One region of the Sneathiella sp. D3-11 genome, then DNA from elsewhere that is predicted to be linked to it. Evidence: riboswitches for the same ligand, from Rfam matches in the RefSeq annotation. Region 1 holds a riboswitch; each other region holds the start of a gene.
What was found. A riboswitch is a leader RNA that binds a small molecule or an ion and turns the genes downstream of it on or off. The one in region 1 is predicted to bind cobalamin.
Positions count from the first base shown of each region.

Region 1 (5,308 bases):
CAAAAACAGCCTCGGGGTAGCACTCACGGGAAAGCGCAACGGATTTGCCCGGCAGCCATTCCAAGTTGCCGTGTTTCCCCATATGGACAACGGCGTGAACCTGTTCTTCCTCTCGAAGCCAGGCATAGAAGGCGAGATATCCGTGCGGGGGAACGAGGTCCGGGTCATGATAGCTCGCTGTCGGGTCGATATTATAGCCGCGTGCGGGCTGGATGCCGACGATCACATTGCCGAGTCGACGGGCTGCGAGGAGAAACTGCTCCCCTTCGATGAACGGATCACTTTCCGGGTCGCCCCATCTTTCGATGATTTCGTTTTGCAGCTTTTCTGGTAAGGTCCTGAAGTATTCGCAATAGCGGGAGAGGGGATAGGCAATGCCGTTTTCCCTTTTGCCTTCTTGTCTCGGTCATTCGTCGGCCCGTCCAGCAAACCCTTTATCAGGGCATTCCCATTCTCGGGAATGCTTGAGACCGAGTATCCTTCGGATTGCAACGCATTCAGGACTTCGATGGAACTCGCGGGCGTATCAAGGCCAACGCCATTTCCGATCCGGCCGTTCTTGTTGGGATAGTTCGCAAGGATCAGTGCGATTTTCCGGTTCGTCCGCTGCGTGTTGCGCAGCCGCGTCCAGTTTGCCGCAAGATCGGCAACGAAATCCACTCGGTCCTGCACAGGTTTATAGGTGATAATATTCGTTTGGGTCGCCTCGTCATATCCACCGTCGGCCTTAAACGAAACGGCACGCGAGAGAATTCGTCCATCTACTTCGGGTAAGGCGACATTCATGGCTATATCGCGGGAGGAAAGGCCGGTGACACCTTCCTTCCAATGGTCTTCATTGCCGCCAGAAAAAATCACCTGCAGAATTGGGCAATCAGCGGCGTCAAAGGGAGTGGATTTTCTCGCTCCGCCGGGGCTGGAAATAGCGAAGCCAGTGGCATTCAACAACACAGACGGCGGTGCTTCGGCCAGTAGATGTTCGATAATCTCCGCCGAAACTGGATCCTTCAGGCTGGAGACGAAAATGGGAAGCGGGTTTAGTCCACGGCTTGAAAGGGCTTCGATCAGGGCATCCACCGGGGCTAGATTATTCGCCTGATACAGCGCACGGTAAAAAATAATGCCGGTAACTGGAGTATCTTCCTTCCAGTGCCGCCGAATATCCGCCATGCTCAGTTGTGTCTCATTCGGCCAGTACAATCCAGCCTTTAACAGCGGCTTGGGTTCGCGCCAATCGGTTTCATGATCCAGTAGATACGCACTATAATCCAGAAAACCTGAGTAATTCTCTTCACCGCCTTCAACAAGATACCGCCAGAGCCGATGGGCTGTCCCATGCGGAACGGTATTGAGGGCGGCGAGTTCTTCATCCGGTTGATCATCCCCCGGCAGGAAAGCAAGCATAATTCCTTTTGCGCGACAGCATTCGGTGATTTTTTCCACCGCATAGGGCCAGTAGCCGATTCCGCCCAACAGGCGGACAACCACCAGCTTTGCGTTGGCAATCATATCCTCAACATAGATATCGACGGAAAGATTGTGGGACAGCTGCATCGTATTGGCAAGCCGAAGGGATGGCGCGCGTTCACGCGTCTTCTGGCTCAGTGCCAGGCTGGACAGCTCCGTATCCGCCGCGGACAGAAAAATGATATCACCCGGCACCTGTTCGAGATCAACCGCTTCCGATCCATCAGCAATGCCGCCGGGTATGGCCGCCAGAAGATGCATGTTAGCCCTTTATTATTTTGGTGATGGTGGACTGATCCATATCGTGCTCGCCAATTATCACGAGCTTGCTGATACGTTTCTCATCGGCGGCCCATTCCCGATCATAATAGTGCTGTAACCGACTGCCGACGCCCTGCAGAACGAGCCGCATATCCTTGTCCTTCACGGTAAGGAAACCTTTCACCCTCAAAATATCTTCCGCGGCGATGGCCTTTTCCAGCTTGGCAATCAGTGTTTCTGGAGATGTGATCTCCCCGACCTCCAGAACAAAACTGTCAAAGTCGTCATGCTCATGGTCATCGGCATCATCATGAACCGACGGGCGCGCGTCTAGATCATCCTCTGCCGCTGCACCAAGACCCAGCAGAACCCGAGCGTCCAGCTTACCATGGCTCGTCTGGAGCATTTTCACCTGTGGACGGAGACGATCCTTTAGTCCGGCGGTGGCCGAGGAGAGTTCCTCATCTGCAAGCATGTCCGCCTTGTTGAAAATGATCATGTCGGCGCAATTGATCTGATCATCGAACAGCTCTTCCAGCGGGCTGTCATGATCCAGCATTTCGTCAGCTTCCCGCTGGGCCTGCACGGCGTCGGGGTTAGCGGCAAACAACCCATCACGATAGGCCGGGCCATCAATCACGGTAACCACTCCGTCGACTGTTACTTGCGTGCGCACTTCGGGCCATCCAAAGGCCCGGACAAGCGGTTTTGGAAGTGCAAGGCCAGAGGTTTCGACAATGATATGATCGGGGCGATCTTCGCGGCTTAGTATTTTCTGTATGGTGGGGAGGAAATCATCGGCAACCGTGCAACAAATACAGCCGTTGGCAAGCTCGACAATGTCTTCTTCCGTGCAGTTTTCATTGCCGCATCCCTTGAGGAGGTCCCCGTCGACGCCAAGGTCGCCGAACTCATTGATGATAAGTGCCAATTTTCGGCCCTCCGAATTTTCGATTAGGTGGCGGATCAGGCTGGTCTTGCCCGCGCCAAGGAAACCGGTGATAACGGTTGCCGGTATTTTCTCACTCATATCATTACTCCGGGGAAATATGTCGCGCAGGCCAAAGGGCCGGCCGGGCAGGGGCGTTTGGAATTAGGGTGCGGATATCGCAATGTCATTACGCTCATCATGATCCTCCGTCATGCAGCAGAAATTGATACAGTTGATGGCAGGTCTCCTGGCTTGCGAATGGCACCGGCACTTACCTTCCCGATTGTCTCAGTGGTTTTTTGTGCAGGCTAGTCGCATACAGTTGCGGGGACAGCCGCGGCATTGACCCATGGATCGCACCGCATTCCCTTATAATCCCTGATTGGGAACCATCGGAGCGGACGCTACGGCGGAAAGCGTTGCCTGTCAATCCATTGACGGTGCTTTTATCGATTTGCCCAACGGTCCGGGCTTTTTTAGGATGCCCACTCGACCGGCTTCCGTTCAGAGTAGTCCAAAACAGAGCCCCCGGTGATTCTGCGAGACAGAAATCATCAGTCCTGCCAACGATATTGAGATCCATCTCATTTAGTATTGGAAATGGCGTAATTATTCGAACTCGGCATCCCTTAAACTGCTTCGTGATTGCAGAATGCAGTTTGTTTTCGCAAATTTATCCTGTAGTTTCTTGGCCATGGCGGAAACAGCGAAAAATAAAATTGTCGTCAAGGACCTGTATAAGAGCTTTGATGGCGTTCAGGTTTTGAACGGCATAAATCTTGAGGTGAAAGCTGGCGAGATTCTAACTTTGATTGGGCCGTCAGGCGCTGGCAAGACGTTGACGCTGAAATGCATTCTCGGATTGATCAAACCCGACAGTGGCTCGATCCTCCTCGACGGGAAAGAAGTTAGCGATATGCCGGAGAAGGACCGGATGGAATTTTTCCGAAAATTCGGTATTCTGTTTCAGCGTTCGGGATTGTTCGACGGCCTTCGGGTCTGGGAGAACATCGGCTTTCGCCTGAATCAGCAATCCGGTGTGAACAAGCAGGATGTCAAGGCAATGGCCATCAAGAAGCTGCGCTCTGTCGGACTGTCGGCGGATGTAGCTGACTTATTCCCGTCGGAACTCTCCGGCGGTATGCAGAAACGTGTTGGGTTCGCCCGTGCAATAGCCGGGGATCCTCCGATCCTGTTTCTGGATGAGCCAACTGCCGGGCTCGATCCGATAATGAGCAATGTCATCAATGATCAGATTTTCAATAACGTTCGTGAACTCGGCAGTACAGTTATGGCGATAACCAGTAACTTGCTGACAGCACGTATTATTTCCGACCGCATCGCCATGCTGCATGAGGGACGCGTTGTCTGGACGGGCGACGTCCGTGAAGCGGGGCATACGGATGATCCATATGTGTCGCAGTTCTGGAATAAGCGAAAAGATGGACCAATTCAGATGTCGGTTTCGACTGTTTCAGCCTGAATTTCCGTTATTTGGTGATCACGTAAAACATCCTGAAAGCGTCTAGTTTGGGCTTTGTTAGCGAGTCAAATTAGCGTGGTTTCCATGAATGATGGCAAAAGTGACAGCCTGACAGCTTCAGATTTATTGACGCCACGGGACAATCTGCCGTGGCGCAAAGAAGAGCAGGCTCTGACCCGCTGGGTGCGCCCCTTTATAATAGATAACGCGGTTACACGGACGCATTGCACGTCAGTATTAACACAGGAAAGAAGGGAGCGAACACTCCTTCGGGATTCCGTTGAAGGGGAACTCGCGCGGCTGTCTTCAGTTAAGCAACGCTTCTGGATCGCTGAGTATAGATTTCTTGAAAAACTGCTGTTGTTCAGACAGCTCGTGACTTATGCGCCGTCTTTTCTGAACCTCTCGCATATCATGCCAAAAAAGCTGATTTATTGCAGACGGATGGTGGTGCGGTCATACCTTGAACAGAGTTCTCTTCCTAATACGCCCTTTGTCGAAAAGCTGTGTAGGCAGTTTGTGCGCAGTTGCGTGTTCTTCTATCCGGCGGAAAAACTCATCGAGGCAAGCGATAAATTCATATGTCTAGCTGGGAAATCAGCGGATCAGTCAAGAGCGGCGAACCGGCAACGGATTGCCATGGAGTTGCGTGCACTTCAATTGATGAGTGATCGGGAAATATGCGATCAATTCAGATGCGAGGATGCATATTTGAATGAACTTGCCCTGTTGACCAAGCTCGCGCGCAATTATCGCCTGGGCGTTGATGATATTTTTCGGATAACGGCAGACGAAATCAGCAATTTCTGGAATTTTCAGGGCTAAAAGATGGAAATGATGCAGAAAACATGCCGTTGAGCGATGCGTGCCTTGCGCTTTTTTATCCGTAATCGTACCCTTATTTTTTAACCGCTTTTCTTGCAGGTTTCGCAGCGCACAATGCACCAACTTACGGATATTGCCATCATTGCCACGATAGCCCTGATGTTCGGGATGATCATGACACGGCTTAGGCAGCCGGCAATTGTCGGTTACTTGCTAACCGGAATGGTGCTGGGGCGTTCGGTTTTCGGGTTTGTTGAAGATCGTGAAAATGTTGAAATTCTAGCCGAGCTTGGGGTGTTGCTGCTGCTCTATCTGATCGGGATGGAACTCAACCTGAAGTC
Region 1 covers NZ_CM147911.1:1,065,301-1,070,608, reverse strand. Annotated here, with positions in the region: partial or broken gene cobN (cobaltochelatase subunit CobN) at 1-1,728, opposite strand, end outside; gene cobW (cobalamin biosynthesis protein CobW) at 1,730-2,758, opposite strand; cobalamin riboswitch at 2,880-3,068, opposite strand; gene AC0L73_RS05625 (ABC transporter ATP-binding protein) at 3,354-4,142, shown strand; gene AC0L73_RS05620 (hypothetical protein) at 4,227-4,967, shown strand; gene AC0L73_RS05615 (cation:proton antiporter) at 5,082-5,308, shown strand, end outside.

Region 2 (5,308 bases), 1.3 Mb from region 1:
CTCAGTTTTCACCGTTTCGAACAGATTATCCAGATCCGCCAGGTTCGTGATGTCGCCACGAATTGCGCGTGCGTTTGTGCCAAGTTCGTCCAATGCAGCGTCCAGAGCATCCTGCCGACGCCCGAAAATATAGACAAATGCGCCTTCGGCCAAAAACCGCTTAGCTGTCGCCAGGCCGATCCCGCTTGCGCCACCGGTGATGACAGCTGTTTTTCCTTCAAGCTTACCCATGATTTGATCTCCTTTATTTGAAACTAATCTGGAGATATGGAATAGTTTCTTTTTGACAAGTATGCACCTTTTGGTAAGTATAAGGAATGAATACAGAATCCACAGAACCATCCCCCTTTATCTGCGGTCTCGACGCATCCCTGCGTATCATTGGCGGAAAGTGGAAGCCGTTGATCCTCTTTTTCCTCGGCCATGGACCAAAGCGGTACGGCGAGTTAAAGCGGGAAGTGCGCGGCGTCAGCCACAAGATGCTAATCCAGCAATTAAAGGAACTCGAGGCGCATGGTGTCGTTTTACGCACGGATTACAAAGAAGTCCCGCCACGTGTCGACTATACGTTGACGCCATTTGGCGAGAGCCTCATCGAAGCTATGGTCCCGCTGTGCGGCTGGGGCGAAAGAAACTCGGAGGTTATCGAGAAAGTGATCTCTAAACGGAAAGAAGGGGCGTCGTCCTAACGCATCTACTATGCGAGACATGTCAGGCCGCATCGGTATAGAGTGACAAAAAGAAAGTGGCGCACCGGGGAAGATTCGAACTCCCGACCCCTAGATTCGTAGTCTAGTGCTCTATCCAGCTGAGCTACCGGTGCTTATTTGCCAGCCTGTCTTTGACCGACAGCAAGGCGCGAATTGCATGTGGCGCCTGCCTGAGGATCGGGAAATTAATCAAAAGGGGGAGGCAATGCAAGCGATTAAACCAGATTTTCTTAAAAAGTTGTGTCGAAATCGCTTCTTGTCGCCACGCTTTTCATTAGATACTATCTGCCACTGATTTCCGGTTACAATAACCGCTCGGCATGGAACGGCGAAATTGCCCTCCCGCTACCGGGTTTTTGCGCGCACAGAAACTAAGAGTGTTTTACAACCATGGTACTCAACCTTACCCGTCCCGTTGCAGTCAGCGCCGTGTTACTCGTCGCGAGTTGCTCTTTTGTTGATGAAAAACTGCTACCGCCCCTGGCGGGCGATCCGGCGCCCACGAAATCGGGCCAGGAAGCCGTTGCCAGCGCAGAGAAGGCGGCAATGTCCGCAGATCCCACAGCGACACAAGCGGCCTTGGCATCTGCCTCTTCAGCCGGAGCTGCGCCCGCACCACAGGCTACCACAGCAAGCCGGTTCCAACTGCCGGAGGTCACCACAGCGCCAAGTACGGGCACTGTCGTTGGACAGCGGGTTGAAACGTTGCGTGACAGCCTCCGGGCTCTGCAGGCACGCGTCAACCAGAGCAGCGCCCAATTCGAGGCAATGGAAGCCTCGACCACCGCAACGTCGCAGCGCTATCACGGAACCATGGCCGCCATCAATGCACGCCTTCAGATCGGCACGACCAAGGGTAACCCGATCCTGATCAGCCAGTGGAATGAAGCCCAAAGCGACCTGGAAAAAATTGCGGCGGATGTTTCGGAGATGAACAACCTTGCGAATACAGTCGCAGGGGACGCGGGTGAGGTTGGTTTCTTGCTCGAATCGGTACAGTCCGCCTTTGAGCTTAGCGGCGCGATAGAAGAAGATCACCGCCAGTTGACGGTGTTGGAGGATGAAACAAGCCGGACTTCCGTCCTGACAAACCGTCTCCTTAACCAGCTCACCAATGATATTAACCGCCAGACAGCCTATGTGGGTACTGAGCGGATGAACCTCACCAACACGTCGATCGCAATCAAGAACGGTGGATTCTTGGGATCAAGCGCTGGCACGCGTAATTACCTTGAAACGGCCAAGGCGGCGGATACGACATCTGGGGAACGTCAGGCGTTGGTAATTATCCGCTTCGACCGGGACGATGTCGCCTATGAACAGGCTCTCTATGATGCGATCAGCCGCACCATGCAGGAACGGCCGCAATCTTCTTTCGATGTGGTCTCCATTGCACCGCTGAACAGCAATCTGGCTAACAATCAGGTGAAGTCAGTGCAAAATGCTGAACGGGTCCTTAGGTCTCTCATTGACATGGGCCTGCCTGCGTCGCGCGTTAAACTTGCCAGCACAGCGAATGCAAATGTTGCCTCTAACGAGGTACATGTATACGTCCGGTAAAATCTGACTATTACGGCAATAAAAAAAGCGACGGTAAATCCGTCGCTTTTTCTTTTCTAGAGCCGCCTCCGCGACCGAATATTCTTTATCCGAAGATCATGCCTTCGACATTCTCAACGAAAAAGGCAATGCCGACACCGGCGGCAACAGCACCAGCAATGCGTGGCTTTGCCGCTGCGGTCTCAGTAGCGTGCCAGACTTTTTCAGCAATAAATCCAGCGCCGATGGCAATTGAATATTGAATAGCCGCGAACCCGATGAGATAGGCAACAAGCGGCATATTTTCTGCACCAACAATTGCCTCACCATAGGCGCCGCCATGAAACAGGCCGGCAATAGCAAAGATCGCCATATGAAGGGCCGCAGGGATTTTCTTACCCGACACCACCAATGCGCCCAGAAGAATAACCGATCCGGTGATCACCAGTTCAGCGAAGGGAAGCGCCACTCCATTTGTGATCAGCAAACATCCGGCAATTGTTCCCAGAATAAAGGCAAGAGGCGCAATATATTTTCGTGTCAGAAAGACCGCTGCCAAGCCGACCAGAACCACGAAGGCCAAGTGATCGATCCCGATAATTGGGTGCCCAATGCCTGACAAAAGACCTTCCGTGAAATTACTAGGTGTCGCGCCACCCATTGGATGATGCGCAAAAGCCAGTGTTGGAACCATCAGTGCAGCAAGCACTGTCGTCGCCGCTATTCTATATCGCATGTCATTCTCCTGTTTTCGTCTCACCCGACGAATTGTCTTTACGTCCTGTCAGCGGCAGGTCTCCTGGCTTGCGCTATCACGGTGCTTTCTACCTTCCCAGAATGATCCAGTGGCATCTTTGAAAGCCCCTTCGCGCTAACAGTTGCGGGGGCAGCCATAGAATTGGACGCTAAACCGTCCTCACTATATTCCCTTTTAACTGACCGATAAAATCGATAGAACCGCCTTCGGCAAACTCTATCAACTGCCATCGATGATGACCAGCGGCAATTACTGCCAATTGAAATCTTTTGCAGGCAGAGAGCAGACTGAAATGATAGTTTCGACGAGATGTTATCGGGTATTTTTAGGTCTCACATCTCATATATTAAAATAATTCTAAAAACTACTTGCATAAATTTCTGAGCTGAATATATATGGCTCACGACAAGAATTTGCATACTGATGGAGTTAAAAAGATGAAAAATATGGAAGGACAGAAAGTCCCGAATGTCACCTTCAAGACACGTGACGGCGATAGCTGGTGCGATGTGACAACGGATGAGCTTTTCAAAGGCCAGAAAGTTGTCCTGTTTGCTCTTCCCGGAGCCTTTACACCAACATGCTCTTCGTCGCATCTCCCCCGATACAACGAGCTTGTTCCGACTCTCGAGAAAGCTGGCGTCGACAGAGTCATCTGTCTTTCGGTCAACGATACATTTGTCATGAACGAGTGGAAGAAAGACCAGAAAGCTGAGAACATTACCTTCCTCCCGGATGGGACAGGCGCTTTCTCCGAAGGCATGGGCATGCTTGTAAATAAGGATGATCTTGGCTTTGGTAACCGGAGCTGGCGCTATTCAATGCTGGTCAATGACGGCGTCATAGAAAAAATGTTCATTGAGCCTGATGTCGAAGGCGATCCGTTTGAAGTTTCAGATGCGGACACAATGCTCGAATATCTGAGCCCGAGCGCAGAGAAGCCAAAGGCGATTACGGTCTTTTCAAAGCCGGGCTGTGGCCATTGTACAAGGGCCAAAGCTGCATTGGAGAAAGCCGGTCTTGGATATGAGGAAATCATTCTCGGTAGCGATGCAACAATGCGCTCCCTGAGAGCCGTTTCTGGCGTCCTGACCACACCGCAGATTTTTATCGACGGCCAGAAAATCGGTGGTGCTGACGAGTTGGAAAACTATCTTGGCGCCGGCAAATCCGCCGCCGCATAAATTTCCAAATACCGCGAAGAAGGTTTCGTCAATTTTCCTTCTTCAAAAAAACCCGCTGGTGAGAGCCAGCGGGTTTTTTTACAGCGTTTGATAGACCTAAAGGACGTTAATCACTCCAGGACATCCGTGACGCATCGGTGACGAAGAATGGCAGATCGTTCCATACACCGTTCAGCCCATTGCGAACCACAACCACACGCGGCAACTGGAACATAAAGCCGTTTACGGCATCTTCAGCCAGAATCTTCTGCGCGGTCTGCAAAAGTTCTGTGCGTTCAGCTGGTGAAGCTGCAGATTCAGCTGCGGCAACCACTTCGTTGAACTTCGGATTATTATAATTGAAGTAGTAGTTTTCACGAGCGTAAATGCCAATATCCATTGGTTCTACATGCGAGACAATTGACAGGTCATAGTTTTTCTTTTTGTAGACTTCATCAAGCCATTTCGGCCAGTCAACATTCTCAATTTTGATTTTGAAGCCGGCTTTTTCAAGCTGTGCTGCAACAATCTGTCCACCTTTACGGGCGTAGTCATCCACTGGCGGTAGCTTCAATGAAAGCTCCAATCCGTCCGGATATCCTGCCTCGGCAAGAAGCTGCTTGGATTTTTCAGGGTCAAATGGATAAGTTCCAGTCAGATCGAGATAATCCGGATGATGTGGTGCGAAATGCGTTCCGATTGGCGTTCCAAAACCAAACATCGCACCATCAATCAGTTCCTGACGATTGATCGCATGTGCGATTGCCTGACGGACTTTCAACTTTGAAAGTGCTTCATCCGCATTGTTGGTGCTGAGAATGGTTTCACCGTTTGTGTTTCCGACCACAACATTGAAATCGTCCTTCAGGGCGTCACTGCCGATCAGCTCCTTCGGGATATCCGCAACATCCACATCGCCAGCGAGCAGCGCAGCAAGACGCGCCGGACCATCACTGATAAAGCGGATCGTGACATTCTTGATCGCAACGTCGTCTTTGGCACGATAGGTATCAGCCGCCGTCAGCTTCAGGCTATCGCCTTTCGTCCAACTTGCAACTTTATACGGACCCGTGCCAACCGGATTGGTTGCGTTGGTCGCATCCGATGCCGGATCGACAATCACGGCTGTAGATTCGCTC
Region 2 covers NZ_CM147911.1:2,354,230-2,359,537, reverse strand. Annotated here, with positions in the region: gene AC0L73_RS12055 (SDR family NAD(P)-dependent oxidoreductase) at 1-231, opposite strand, end outside; gene AC0L73_RS12050 (winged helix-turn-helix transcriptional regulator) at 318-689, shown strand; tRNA gene AC0L73_RS12045 (tRNA-Arg) at 747-823, opposite strand; gene AC0L73_RS12040 (hypothetical protein) at 1,101-2,270, shown strand; gene AC0L73_RS12035 (HupE/UreJ family protein) at 2,356-2,985, opposite strand; cobalamin riboswitch at 3,022-3,226, opposite strand; gene AC0L73_RS12030 (glutathione peroxidase) at 3,444-4,190, shown strand; gene AC0L73_RS12025 (ABC transporter substrate-binding protein) at 4,297-5,308, opposite strand, start outside.
Region 2: it holds a riboswitch for cobalamin, as region 1 does, so the genes downstream of both, AC0L73_RS12035 (HupE/UreJ family protein) here and cobW (cobalamin biosynthesis protein CobW) in region 1, are expected to answer to the same signal.

Region 3 (5,308 bases), 720 kb from region 1:
ACAATTCAAACAATGTCGGGTTTTTAACCGCCCGGCCAAAGCTGCTATGCAAACGGGTTGCGGTTTCATCAAATAAATAGGCAGCCGTCCCGCGATAAGTGGTCTGATTGTCGAAGAGATTATCATTGTCATCATAACGCAGCGCGCCGGACAGAAATAGATTTTCCCATAAGCTGACCCGGTATTCCGTTGAGTAACCGTAATTCACGATGTTCACAGTATTGGGGCCGGAGAAACCACTGTTGGTGTATTGCTCCTCCTCATCGCGTTCAACCGCGAAGGTAGCCGTATGGTCGGCGTTTGCAAAATCCGGTGTCGAGAAATAATAATCCGACTGATAGCCATAGGTGATCCGCTTGCCTTCCGATGTATAGGTGGTCGCCCCCGCTCCGTTTAGATAGTCCGTTTTATCGTCCATATAGCTCATCTTGACCAGTTGGTCCCAGGCACCATCGGCGAGAGTTAGTTTTGCGCTGGTCAAGCCGTATCTTTGCAGGGACTGAGAGCTGTCTTCGCCATCGATCGTGTTGACCACAACGGCGGAGGCATCACTATCCAGATCACTGTCGACAATCATGCCCACCGCTTTAATTTCAAGGTTCTCGATGGGCTTGACGCTGATTTTGAGGCGACCGGTCGTATTATCATAACCGTCCTTCTCGGTATTGCCGTTTTTCTCATCGGCCACAGAGATGCCATGCGTAATATACCGCTCGACCGTACCGGAAATGGTGAATTTATCACTTCCATAGCCCATATCGACCTGCCCGTCCTTCGTAGAGAAAGAGCCAAACTCCCCACGGGTGGAAAGGGTGAAACCGGGTTCGGGGTCCTTGGTGATAATATTCACCACGCCGCCAATAGCATCACTGCCGTAAATCGCGCTTTGCGGTCCACGCAGCACTTCGATCCGCGCAATCCCCGCGTTCAGGATATTCGCAAAGTTGAACTCCGATCCCGAAGCCGGGTTATTGACTTCTATCCCATCGATCAGGACAAGCGTCTGGTTTGCTTCCGCTCCTCGAATGCGGATTTGCGTCTGGCTGCCAACCGGCCCTGTGCGATTAACGGCGATACCCGGCACATCCCGTAGAACATCTGAGACGATCCTCACTTGCCGTTTTTCCAACTCATCTGCTGTGATGACCGTGACGGCGCTACCAATTTCCATAGACGGCAGCGGCGTACGGCTTGCCGAGACGACAATTTCGGGCATGAGTTGGGTTGTGTCATCCGCCATGACCGACATGGCGATAATGATCGCAAGGAAACTGCCGGAGGCAAGGCGGACGGGAATAGGTTTCTTCTTTTTTAAGTAATCAAACATTGCTGATCCCTCTTGTTTCTTAAAAGACAAGTAAGGGCAAACAGCGACATTGCCGCTTGCGCCTGACGACGAAGAAACACAGTGCGATCAGATAGAAAACTTCAAGTCCGCATAAAACGGACAAATGGCTTTCAGCAATTGAGGAAAATAGAATTCAAATCCAAAACCCCGATAGCAACGCATTCCTGCGCGCCACCACAAACGGGTTTCCGTCCCACGAGCACACCCCGTACAGTGGTCGAGTAGCGCTTACGACGGCAGGTCTCCTGGCTCACAGGTCATTGCGTTTCCCAGCCTTCCCAGTTTCCCAGTGGCTTTTTCGGGCACGCTCTCTGTTCACAGTTGCGGGGGCAGCCAAGGTGTAAAACAGCCTGAATTCAGTCAGGCTGGTCAGTCCCTGTTCCCTTTTTCATCCATGAATGGAACCATCGCTGAGATAGTAATTGCATCAGCGTTTTTTATAAGTCAAGCAACAAGAAATCATTCTGGTACTGTTAGAAATGAAACGTCACATCAAGCTGCCTGCCGTCGATCACGAGACAATTTGCCGCAGCTAATGACTACTAATACTAAAACAACCCGGTTTCCCTAAATTTACAGAGGCAAATGGATGCGCTTTGCGCAAAACCAGAGGCTCGGCCCTTCAAACCGCGACTTGACAAAACATGTCTCTGTTTGCGTATTAGTTGCGAATCTTAACCCTTGGGAAGGCGTCCTCGTGATCGAATATGTAATATCGCTCTATGATAAAGGCGGCCCCGTAATCGCTATTCTGGCTGTTCTTTCCGTGGTGGCATTGTCAGTAGCCCTGCAAAAGCTCTGGCTCTTTACATCAACGGGCTTGGGTCGACATGAAAAAATCCGGGAAGCCATGCTGCTCTGGAAACGCAATCAAGGACTGCAGGCGATCGAGCTCCTTCAGGCACAAAAGAGCCCGACCGCAATGACCGTGCGCCATACGTTGCAAGGTCTCTATTATTCGCCAGATCGGCAGGCACTTGTCCGAGAGGATATTGATCGCGTCGCCGGGGAGGAACTTGCCAAGGCACGCAAGGGAATTCGATTGCTGGAAACAATCGCCCAGATCGCGCCTCTGCTGGGCCTGTTCGGGACAATTCTCGGAATGATCGAAGCTTTTCAGGCCCTGCAATCCGCAGGTGCAAATGTTGACCCTTCGGCGCTAGCCGGGGGAATATGGGTCGCGCTGCTGACAACGGCGGCGGGCCTCGCCCTCGCGATCCCGGCTTCCATGGTGGCAACCTGGTTTGATACTTTGGTCGATGCAGAGCAGCAGGCAATTGAAAGCATGGTCACATCCCTCCTGACTGGTGAAATTACCGCCGTTTCTCTTAACCAATCTACCTCCGGCCTTTCTGCGACGCTCACCGCTGATCATGCGAATTCGTAACGGCAAGAAGCGCAAAAACCTAATCGGTCTTACATCGCTTATCGATGTAATATTCCTGTTACTTCTGTTTTTCATGCTGTCGTCGACCTTCACAAAATTTACCGAGTTCACACTCTCCGCCGCAACGGCTGGTCCTGCCCAGGAGAAAACAGAAAAGCCCATCATAATTTTCGCCCATCTTGACGGGCGGTTTGAAATTGAGGGGATTTCGATAAGCGCAAGCGCGCTGAAAAACCGCGTGCAAGAGCAAACCGAGGAAGGTCGCACCAGCGCCGTCCTTGCTCCGGATAAAAAAATGCCGACGCAACAGCTTGTTACGATTCTGGAAACCCTTGAGCAAACAGATTTGCAATCTGTTTCTTTGGCGCGCTGACATGAAAATAACCACGCCCAAAGAAAAGCGCGCCCTGCCCGAGAATACGATTGCGCTCATCAATGTTGTCTTTCTAATGCTGATCTTTTTCCTGATCGTCGGGACGGTCGCCGCCCCTCTTTCCAAAGATCTTCAGCCCGCCTGGACGAGCCAGCGCCCTCTGGTCCCCCCACATCCACAGGTGATAGAAATCAACGCGATCGGGGAGATTTCCTATCAGGGAAAGACCGTCGCATTAGACCGTCTTGGTTCGACTGCCCGTCAGATTTTGACAAAAGATGGCGACGAAATTTTCATCAAGCTTGCGGCAGATCACGAATTGGAAGCAGGTCGCCTCATCGAAATTCTGGAGGTACTGAAAGCCGTGAAAGTCGGCAATATCCGCTTGGTGACCCTCGACAAGGTGGCGTCAAAATGACCGCCCTTTTGCTTCGCCAACCAACTTTCTTGCTGCTCTCAACCGGATTGCATGTCATTGGTATTATGGGGTTAGTTGCCTGGCAAAGCGCACCCCCGTCGCTCGCCATGCCGAAGGGCCGGATTACGCTTACGGTCGGCCAATTACCCGCGGTGAACAGCCCACCGAATACGGAGCCTGCGCCGACGTCCGAGCCTGAGGCGGCATCCCCCAAGCCTAAAGAAGTGACGGTCTTCCCGATCCAACCAAAGGTGATTGAAGCCGTTCCCACATTACCCGTAGTCCCGAATAAAAAGGTCATCCCAATAACGCCACCGAAGGAGACAGTACCCCTCCCCGTTCTAGTCAGCAAAAAGCGGGAACCTGTTAAACCGCTGCCCGTCCCGCCGCGACCGATACCCTTGAAACAGACAGTTAAAAACAAACAACCTGCCCCACAGAGTCCACAGAAGACAAAAGCTGTCCAGCCCGTTGAAATTCCACAGAAGGCGACAACAGGTGGTCAGAAAATTGCAGCAAGCCATCCCGGAGTAGCGGACGGCAGTTCGATCGGCAACAGCGAGACCAGTGCGTATCGCGATACCGTTCGGGCCGAACTTGCACGGAACAAATATTACCCCCGCGCTGCGAAGTTGCGGCGGCAGGAGGGTGTTGTTCATATTGAATTTACCCTGACATCAAATGGTGCGTTACAGAATCTTAAAATCTTCAAATCTTCAGGATCAAGGGCGCTGGATGAGGCAACCTTGAAAATGGTGCGAAAGGCGGCCCCGTTCGATCCCTTTCCATCAACCATCCCGGAGGCGGCTTTGGAATTCAAATTTCCGGTCAGGTATAATTTCGAATGACAGGGCATATGAGGAAACGGAATTACATATGGTCTTCAACGCATCTTGCGGCGAACGCAGGTCGTGTTTATGAGAACGATCATGTTCGATAATAGATTTCGGAAAAATATAACTCTTTTGATGCTCCTCACGTTCCTTGCGAACGCGGTGATGCCAGCCCTTGCCCTTGGCGCATCAAACATCGAACAAGCTACCGACAACCCCGAGCTATCGCAGTTGGAGAAGCTGGTTGGTGAGCGTTTCCTCATCTGTACCCCGGAAGGGATCAAATGGGTAACCTGGGCCGATCTTCAGGATGCCAACGTCCAGACTGACCCCGGATCGCACCCAAGATGTGCGCTCTGCGTCCTACCGACCTTTGGCACGACGGTCGGGAATATTTTATTCGACGGAACGCCGATACCAATCCTTCGCATAGCGAAGGCCGACCCTTTTATTTCCATCGCAAATGATGCTCATTTCGATCTGTTTCGCATTCGCGGTACTTTTTCTCGCGCGCCACCCCACAGCCTCTGATCACAGCAAGAATTTCAAATGACATTAAGCCCGGCCAGGCGACTGGCTGCGGCGTGTGAACTTGTGAGGCAAAATGAAAACAAGAACTTTAATGCTGGGCGTCAGTCTGGCTGCCCTAAGTGTATGGCCAATCAGCGCCGAGGAAAAAGCACCGCTCGAAAAGGAAATTACGGTCACAACGACCGATGAAAGCAGCAGTTCCATTACGGTGCCAGGAAATGAAGACGCGCGGATGATCATCAATCGAACCCCCGGCGCTGTCGATCTGGTTGAAGGGACTGAGATCGAGAGCCAGCTCAATATGAGTTACGAAGATACCCTCTCACTGGTCCCCGGCGTCAGCGCCAAGAAGCGCTATGGCGAGGAAGTGCGCCTTTCCATCCGAGGTTCTGGCGTTTCCCGAGGGTTTCACCTTCGT
Region 3 covers NZ_CM147911.1:348,844-354,151, forward strand. Annotated here, with positions in the region: gene AC0L73_RS01775 (TonB-dependent receptor plug domain-containing protein) at 1-1,327, opposite strand, end outside; cobalamin riboswitch at 1,567-1,772, opposite strand; gene AC0L73_RS01780 (MotA/TolQ/ExbB proton channel family protein) at 2,046-2,735, shown strand; gene AC0L73_RS01785 (ExbD/TolR family protein) at 2,722-3,108, shown strand; gene AC0L73_RS01790 (ExbD/TolR family protein) at 3,110-3,526, shown strand; gene AC0L73_RS01795 (energy transducer TonB) at 3,523-4,374, shown strand; gene AC0L73_RS01800 (hypothetical protein) at 4,456-4,890, shown strand; gene AC0L73_RS01805 (TonB-dependent receptor family protein) at 4,964-5,308, shown strand, end outside.
Region 3: it holds a riboswitch for cobalamin, as region 1 does, so the genes downstream of both, AC0L73_RS01775 (TonB-dependent receptor plug domain-containing protein) here and cobW (cobalamin biosynthesis protein CobW) in region 1, are expected to answer to the same signal.